DNA from 2 places in the Thioalkalivibrio sp. ALE9 genome. Region 1 is predicted to be linked to the other one. Evidence: predicted binding sites of a transcription regulator. Region 1 holds the regulator's gene; the other holds the start of a gene.
What was found. Region 1 encodes FNR, which switches genes on or off when oxygen is low (the NO sensors DNR and NnrR bind a similar motif). Its sites were predicted from a motif close to TTGATNTANATCAA; they were not measured.

Region 1 (4,322 bases):
CGGCATGGCCGCAACGTCCCCATTAGTGTAGGGAAAGTACGTTCGGTTCGCGCGCTCCGGGCCCCGTTTTCGCGCCGTTCCCGGCGCATTCGGCCACCCCTCAGGCCGCGTTGCTGCGCCGTGCCTGGGCCTCGCCGGGCGGGATCGAGACCACCTCGGAGGCATCGTCGCGATAGAGGTAGTCGCGCGTAAGCGGCACCGCGTCCTGCTGCTTGGCCATCTGCACGTGGAAGACCACCTGTCCCCACCAGCGGAAGGTCCCCTCGCAACTGGCCAGATAGAACTCCCACATGCGGCAGAAGCGCTCGTCGAAGCGCGTCACGGCCTCGGCCCGGACCTTCTGGAATCGGCGGTACCACTCGGCCAGTGTCTCGGCATAGTGCAGCCGCCAGAACTCGATATCCGTGGTGTACAGCGGGGTGGGTTCCAGCGCACTCATCACCTCGGACAGCGCCGGGGTGTACCCGCCCGGAAAGATGTACTTGCTGAGCCACGGGTTGGAGGTGCCCGGCGGCTCCTGCCGCCCGATGGTATGCAGCACGGCGATGCCGTCGGGCGTCAGGAGGTCGTGTACCCGCTGGAAGAACGTACCGTAGTTGGGTGTGCCGACATGCTCGAACATGCCGACGCTGACAATCCGGTCGTACTGGTCCTCGTGCTCGCGGTAGTCCTGGTAGAGAAACCGCACCCGGTCCTCCAGCCCGCGTCGCCCGGCCTCCTCCCGGGCCACCCGCAGCTGCTCCCGGGACAGTGTCACGCCGTCGACCTGCACGTCCGCGTGCTCGGCCAGATGGAAGGCCAGGCCGCCCCAGCCGCAACCGATATCAAGGACCCGCATGCCGGGTTCCAGGCGCAGCTTCCTGCGCAGCATCGCGCACTTGGCCTGCTGCGCTTCCTCCAGCGTCATATCGGGCCGCTCGAAGTAGGCACAACTGTAGAACATGCCCTCGTCCAGGAACTGGCGATAAAGCCACTCGTCGACATCATAATGATGGGCGATGTTCTGATAGCAGCGCGCCACCTTGTTGCCCTGCTCGATCAGCGCCCGGAGCATACGCACCGCCGGATTGACACGCTGCTGGAACATCGGCGCGAAGTTGCGCATAGCCACATCCAGGAACACCTGCAGGCCCTCGGGGCCAGGCGACCACATGCCGTTCATGTAGGTCTCGCCCAGCTGGAACCCCGGATCGCGACCGATCTTGCGCAGCGCCGCCCGGTCATGCAGCTGCATCGCGATCTCCGGCGTACCGCTACCGAAACGCTGCTCGCGGCCATCCGGGTGCCGCAGCACAAAGGTCCCGTAGCGCATGTATTGCTCGAGTAACCGCTCGATCATCTTGACCCCTGTCCTTGTCTCGGCGGCCCGTGCGCAACGCGTGGGTTCCAGGCCGTTGCCGCGCCACCCAATGTAAACTGAGTCTAAATATTGTTATCTCGCGTTGTCCATGCCTGATGCCGCGCGCGGTGAAGTGGGCGGCCGGCGCCGCTTCGAGACCCGTAATAACCCCGACCCGAATCACCTGCATTCCACAGGGACAGTAGCGCATTCCCGAGCGTGATGGCAGACCCCGAAAATCCCTTTCCCCAATTCCGAAAAAACGGCTACCCTGCACTCATGACGCTACGACCCACCCAAGCCTGTCAGCACTGCACCCTGCGCCAGCTCTGCCTGCCGGTCGGCCTGCCGCAGGACGAGCTCTGGCAGCTCGACGAGATCGTCCAGCAGCGCCGGCCGATCGCCAAGGGCGCGGCCCTGTTCACCATGGGGGCCAAGTTCGACGCGCTGTATGCGGTCCGCACGGGGGCGCTGAAGACGGTGCTGATCTCCGATGACGGCACTGAACAGATCACGGGCTTTGCCCTGGCCGGCGACCTCCTGGGACTGGACGCGATCCATTCGGGCAAGCACCCGGTGAGTGCCGTGGCCCTGGAATCCACCAGCGTCTGTGCCGTGCCCTACGGGCATGTCGACGACCTCGCCGGGCGCCTGCCCACGTTCCGCCAGCACATGATGAGCGTGATGAGCCAGGAGCTCGCGCAGGACGAAAGCCTGCATGCGCTGCTTGCCCAGCGCACGGCCGAGCAGCGCCTGGCGACATTCCTCGTGGGGCTGTCGGAACGCCAGCGCACTCGCGGCCTGTCCCCCGAGCGGTTCTACCTGCCGATGTCGCGCGCCGACATCGCCAACCACCTGGGCCTGACCCAGGAGACCATCAGCCGACTGTTCACCCAGCTGCGCAACCAGGGCGTAATCAGCCTGCACACCCGCGACCTCGAGATCCTGGAGCCCGAGAGTCTGCGGAACACCGCCGGGGTGACGTTCACCTCCTCCGCCGCGAGCAGTGCCTGAATCCGGAGGCACCCCGGAGGAGCCGTCGACGGACTTCGAGGCCTTCTGGCGCTTCGCCGGAACCCTCTGGGCCAACCCCGATGCACGCGCGCGCCTGCTGCGCTGGCAGGAGGACTTCGGGGTGGATGTGATGCTGGCGCTGTTCGCCCTGTGGTACCCCCGACCGCTGACGACCTCTCAGTGGCAACGGCTCGCGCAAACCGCCCGCCGCTGGCAGACCTCAGCCACCGGACGCATCCGCGCCCTGCGCCGCCAGTTGCACACCCCCGAGCGCGACACGCTCTACCGCGCGGTACTCGCGCTCGAACTCCAGAGCGAGCGCCTGGCGGGCCTGCAACTGCTCGCGCAGGCCCGCCAGCTCTCGACGCCGGATAGCCGGTCCCACGCCGTGAACCACCGGCGCCGACTGCACACGCTGTTCCCCGCATTGCCGGAGGCCGAGATCCGCGACGCGCCACACACTCCGGATGGGTGTTCTCAATAGCGTGTCCACGCAGGGACGTACGTAGCGGCATGCCGGCTGCATGCGCTGGCGGTTCCGGCTATCCTCCCCGGCATACAGACCCTACACGGCAGGATTCATGTCCGACGATCTGCGCACCCAGCTCCTGAAGACGGGGCTGGTGGACGAAAAACAGGTTCGCAAGGCCAAGGCGCAAAAGCATCAGGCGCAAAAGGGCAACGCGAAAAAGAAGAAGGACCGCAAGACCGGCCCCGAGCCCGGCGTGGCCGAGGCGCGCAAGGCCGAGCAGGCCGAACGCTCGCGGCAGAAGAACCGCGAACAGCAGGAGCGTGCCGAACGCCGCGCCCGCCACGCGCAGATCCGCGAGCTGGTCAGCACCCACCTGGCGCCGATCCCCACGGGCGATGCCGCGCTGGACTATCACTTTCAGCAGGGGGGGCAGATCCGTCACCTACCGGTGACAGCGGATCTGCAAAAGCGCCTCGCCGACGGGCGCGCCGCGATTGCGGGGCTGGATATCCGACCGGAGAAGGGCTTCCGGGTCATCCCGCGGGAGACAGCGAACCGCATCCGCGAGCGCGATCCGGAATGGCCGCTGGTGATTCCGGCCGAGGATGATGCGTCGTCCGAGCCCGACCCGGACGACCCCTACAAGGATTACGTCGTCCCCGATGACCTGATGTGGTGAGGGCAAGGGGCACGCATGGGCAGGCGCCCCCGCGGGTCCGTCAGTCCGTGGTGCGCTTCACGTCCGCGGCCGGCATGCCGGACTGCTGCGGACGCCGGGCCTCGTCACTGGACATATCCTGAGGGGTTAGTCCCCCCTCCCCCAGACTCTGGGGTGCACCCACCGACTCCTCCTCCGGCGCGCCGTTGCCACAGCCCAGGGCCAGCAGGCCCACGGCGGTCAGTCCGATCACCAGGGGGGTCGCTCGCTGAATCTCTCGCATCGCTATCGCTCTCGGGTGTTTTCAGGTCAAAGCGTGCAAGCCCGCGGCCCGGCGCGCAAGCGCCGGCGTGAAGATCACGGGCTTGGCACACGCCCTTGAGACCCGCCTGGCTGCGGATTCGCTGTCAGACGGTCCCGACCGGCAGGATGCGGGTCCCGGCCTGGCCGTCCAGGATATCAGCGGCATGCCCCAGCGCACCGATCCCGACCCGGATGCCGCCTTGCGCCGCGCGCCGCGCCGCCTCCATCTTCGGGCCCATGGAACCCGCGGGGTAGGCCGCCGGCTCCACGGCCGTGACCAGCAGGGCCTTCAAGCGCCTAGCGTCCGGCGTGCCCCAGTCCATATAGACGCCGTCGACATCGGTCAGCATCAGCAGCCAGTCGGCCTCGACATGCGCGGCCAGACGGGCGGCCGTCAGGTCCTTGTCGACCACAGCCTCGATGCCCTGCAGGCGCCCGGCCGCGTCGCGCACGACTGGCACACCCCCGCCACCGGCGCAGATCGCGACAGCGCCACTATCCACCAGGGAGCGTACTGCCTCCATGCCCAACAGGCG
Region 2 (4,322 bases), on a different contig from region 1:
GATGAATGCCGGCAACGACATCCCCGGCTGAAACTGAATCCGATTCTGCGCCATGGTGGCACCCTCCGCTCGCTGTGTAGCCTCAGCGTACGCCCGGGGGTGGCTCACCCTGTGAGCCTGGCTGACTCTCGTCGCTAATCAGGTCGTCTGAACCCTCGATCAAAAAAAGCGTTGTGAACGGTTTCCCCGTCCGCCAACAGCACGACACGGAGATAGCGTCCTTCTGCCTCGTCTATCAAAGCCCATCGGCGGATCCGTTCATCGCCCTGCACTTCTTCGTACAGCGGCTCGTCGATCGCCTGAACGATCCATTCGTCCCGGATCATACGCCGATCGGGTCTTGCCCTTACGGCTTCGAAATAGCGTGTCGTCTTCTCCGCAACATCCTTGTTGGCGGTCGTGCTCCCTCAAGTCTTTCGGCGACCCCGCATCGCCGTCAAGTCCGTCACACCACTTTGCTGTAACGCGGCTGACCTTCGGTGCCCAGATAGGCGTCGAAGGCCATGGCCACATTGCGCAGGAGCAGGCGGCCGCGTGGCAGCACATCCAGCCGCCCTGCCTCGATGCGCACCAAACCGTCGGCCTGCATACCCTCCAGACGCCCCAGTGCGTCCGCGAAGACCTCGCCGAACACGATCCCGTGGCGCGCCTCGATCGCGGCAAAGTCGATCCGCGAGTGGCACATCAGCTCGCTGATCACGTCGCGCCGCAGGCGGTCGTCGGCACTCAGCTCCAGGCCCCGAAAGACCGGGAGGCGGCCCGCATCCAGGGGGGCGTAGTAGGCATCCAGCTCGCGCAGGTTCTGGCTGTAGGTCGCGCCGACCTTCCCGATGGCCGTGGGACCCAGCGCCACAAGGTCATACTCCGCACGGGTGGAATAGCCCTGGAAGTTGCGCTGCAGCGTCCCGGCTCGCTGTGCCTCGGCCAGCTCGTCGTCCGGCAAGGCAAAGTGATCCATCCCGATGTAGACGTAGCCCGCCGCGGTCAGCCGCTCGATGGTCGTCTCCAGGATCGCGAGCTTCTCGGCCGCATCGGGCAGGTCCGCCTCGCGAATCTGGCGCTGCGTCTTGAACATCTGCGGCAGGTGGGCGTAGTTGTAGATCGCCAGGCGTTCGGGGCGCAGTTCGAGGGCACGTTCCAGGGTGCGGGTGTAGGTCTCCACCGTCTGCAGCGGAAGCCCGTAGATCAGGTCGAAGTTGGTGGACTCGAACCCATGGGCCCGGGCCTGCTCGACGGCGCGCGCGGTGACCTCGAAGGGCTGGATGCGGTTGACCGCCCGCTGCACATCCGGATCGAAGTCCTGCACCCCGAGGCTGATGCGGTTGAACCCCAGTTCGCCCAGCAGCGGTATCGTCCCGGGTCGCACCGCGCGCGGGTCGATCTCGATGGAGAATTCGCGCGCGGCACTGTCGTCGAGGCGGAAGTGGCGCCCGAGCAATGCCATCACCAGGCGCAGATCCTCGTCCCCGAGATAGGTCGGCGTGCCCCCGCCGAAGTGCAACTGCCCCACCGTGCGCTCCGCATCAAACAGCTCGCCCTGCAGCTCGGCCTCGCGTTCGAGATACGCGAGATAGCGCTGTGCCCGCTGGTAGTTGCCGGTAATGACCTTGTTGCAGGCGCAATAGAAGCAGACCGTGTCGCAGAATGGGATATGCACGTACAGCGACAGCGGACGCGCCGGATCCGCCCCGTTCGTGGCCTGCGCCGCGTCGGCATACGCGCGGTCGTCGAAACCCTCGTGGAACTGGGGTGCCGTGGGATACGACGTGTAGCGAGGTCCGCTCACGTCATAGCGACGCAGGATCTCCGGATCAAATACCAGGCGCTGCTCCATCGGGTCCCCCTCGAGCGTGTACCGCCCATTTTCGGCATCGGATCGCCACAGGCTACGACCACGACCCGGTAGAGGGCTTGATACAGGTCAACAATCCGCCTTCGGGGGCAATCTCCCGCCTCGCGCACTGCCTGTGCTAGCCTTCCCGTCCCTGTTCGACACCCGCCACGCGAGAGCGCATGTCCCCCGACGAGTATTGCGAGGAGAAGGCCGCACAGAGCGGCTCCAGCTTCTACTACGCCTTTCGCTTTCTGGAGCCCGACCGGCGCCGCGCCATCACAGCGCTGTACGCCTTCTGCCGGGAAGTGGACGACATCGTCGACGAGGTCCGCGAGGAGAGCGTCGCCCGGACCAAGCTGGACTGGTGGCGCCAGGAGATCGAACGCCTGTTCGCGGGCGAACCCCGTCATCCCATCTCCCAGGCACTGCAGCCCCACATCGCCGCCTTCGACCTGGGCCGCGAATATTTCGACGAGATCATCGACGGCATGCAGATGGATCTCGACTACGACAGCTACCCGGATTTCACCACCCTGTCGCTGTACTGCTATCGCGCCGCCAGCGTGGTCGGCATCCTGTCCGCCCACATCTTCGGCTACAGCGACCGGCGTACCCTGAAGTACGCCCACGACCTCGGCATGGCCCTGCAGCTCACCAACATCCTGCGCGACGTCCACGAGGACGCCATGCGCGGCCGCGTCTATATCCCGCTCGATGAGCTGCGCAAGCACGGGGTCAAACCCGAGGAGTTCCAGGTCAACATCACCGATGACCGTCATCGCGCCCTGTTCGCGGAACAGGCCGAACGGGCGCGGCGCTACTACGACAGTGCCGAGGAACACCTCCCCGCTGCCGACCGCTATCCCCAGCGCCCGGGCCTGATCATGGCGGCGATCTACCGCACCCTGCTGGACGAGATCGAGGACGACGGCTTCCGTGTTCTGGAACACCGCGTACGCCTGACCCCGATCCGCAAGCTGTGGATCGCCTGGCGCACCGCCCGGCGCCTGAAACGCGAGCATCGCCGCCGCGCGGCCTGACGCCATGGCCTCCAGCCCTCCCGCGAACCCTGTCGCCGTGGTCGGCGCGGGCTGGGCCGGCCTGACCGCAGCCCTTGCCCTGGCTCGCGCCGGACAGCCCGTACACCTGATCGAGGCCGGCCGGATCCCCGGCGGGCGCGCCCGCAGCCTCGAGCTGGACCACACCCCACTGGACAACGGCCAGCACATCCTCGTGGGGGCCTGCCAGCAGACCCTGGAACAGATCCGCGCGGTCGGTATCGACCCCGACTCGGCCTTTCACGCCGTGCCGTTCGGCCTGCGATTGTTCGACCCCGACCGCCGGCCAGCATCCCCGGCCTTCGCGCTCGAGCCCCGCTCGCCCCGGCTGCCGGCCCTGGCCACGGCCCTCTATCGCTCCCTCCCCGGCCACGCCACCGGCATCCGGCTGCGCGCCCTGTTCGGCGCAGCGGCCCTGCTGCACCGTCCCCTGCGACACGACCTGCCGGTACTCGACTGGCTGCAGCGCCGCCACCAGCCGGAAGCCCTGATCGAGCGGCTGTGGGACCCCCTGTGCCTGGCGGTGATGAACACTCCGACCCGCCTGGCCTCCGCGCGGATCTTCCAGAACGTGCTGCGACGGGCCCTGAATCACGGGCCGGAGGCCGCCCGCCTGCTGATCCCTGCGCGGCCCCTGGGCGAGGTGTTCCCCGACGCCGCCATCCGCGAGCTTCGGGCCCGGGGTGCGCGCGTGGACCTTGGCCGCCGCATCACGATGATCCAGCGCGACGCGACACGCCCGGATGCCCCTTATCGACTGCACGATCGCCAGGGCGACACCAGCAACGCCCGCGCGCTGATCCTGGCCACCACGCCCACCGCCACCGCCAGCCTGTTGCCAGCGGACGCTCGATGGGGCGCCACGCATCAGGGGCTCAAGGCCATGGGCGCACGCAGCATCTGCACCGTCTACCTGCGCTACCCGCGGCGGTTGACGGACCGGCCCCCTCTCCAGGGGCTGCTCGGCCAGCATGGCCAGTGGCTGATCCCCCGGCACGTCGCGGGCGCCCCGCACTGGCTGGCTGTCGTGATCTCGGCCGCCGACGACCTCGAACCGTTGACGGCGGATGCCCGATGGCGCACCGTCGCCCGCTCGCTGGCACGGACCTTTCCCGAGCTGGGGGAGCCCGCAGCCGGTCACTGCGTCTGCGAGCGCCGCGCGACGGTGGACGCCAGGGTCGATCTGGATCGGCACCGTCCACCGCCCCGCACGCCCTGGCCCGACTGCTACCTGTCAGGGGATTACCTGACCCACGCACTGCCGTCGACGCTCGAAGCGGCCATACAATCTGGACTAGAATCGGCGCACCTGTTCCTGGAGGACCATCCTTGACCGACCTCGATATCCCTCGCCTCCTCGCCTACCGTCCCGAACCGGGCGCCTTTGACCAGCGCGTGATCCTCGTCACCGGCGCCGCCGACGGCATCGG

Region 2: the regulator FNR is predicted to act here: its motif matches at 1,912-1,925, upstream of hemN (oxygen-independent coproporphyrinogen III oxidase).

The regions. Positions count from the first base shown of each region.
Region 1 is NZ_KB898122.1:156,686-161,007, reverse strand. Features, by position in the region: gene D106_RS0100780 (cyclopropane-fatty-acyl-phospholipid synthase family protein) at 101-1,339, opposite strand; gene fnr (fumarate/nitrate reduction transcriptional regulator Fnr) at 1,619-2,353, shown strand; gene D106_RS0100770 (DUF2390 domain-containing protein) at 2,346-2,837, shown strand; gene D106_RS0100765 (DUF2058 domain-containing protein) at 2,935-3,504, shown strand; gene D106_RS0100760 (hypothetical protein) at 3,545-3,766, opposite strand; gene D106_RS0100755 (carbamate kinase) at 3,891-4,322, opposite strand, start outside.
Region 2 is NZ_KB898136.1:58,844-63,165, reverse strand. Features, by position in the region: partial or broken gene D106_RS14950 (transposase) at 1-54, opposite strand, end outside; gene D106_RS0113090 (hypothetical protein) at 135-326, opposite strand; gene hemN (oxygen-independent coproporphyrinogen III oxidase) at 446-1,834, opposite strand; gene hpnD (presqualene diphosphate synthase HpnD) at 2,014-2,874, shown strand; gene hpnE (hydroxysqualene dehydroxylase HpnE) at 2,879-4,225, shown strand; gene D106_RS0113070 (SDR family NAD(P)-dependent oxidoreductase) at 4,222-4,322, shown strand, end outside.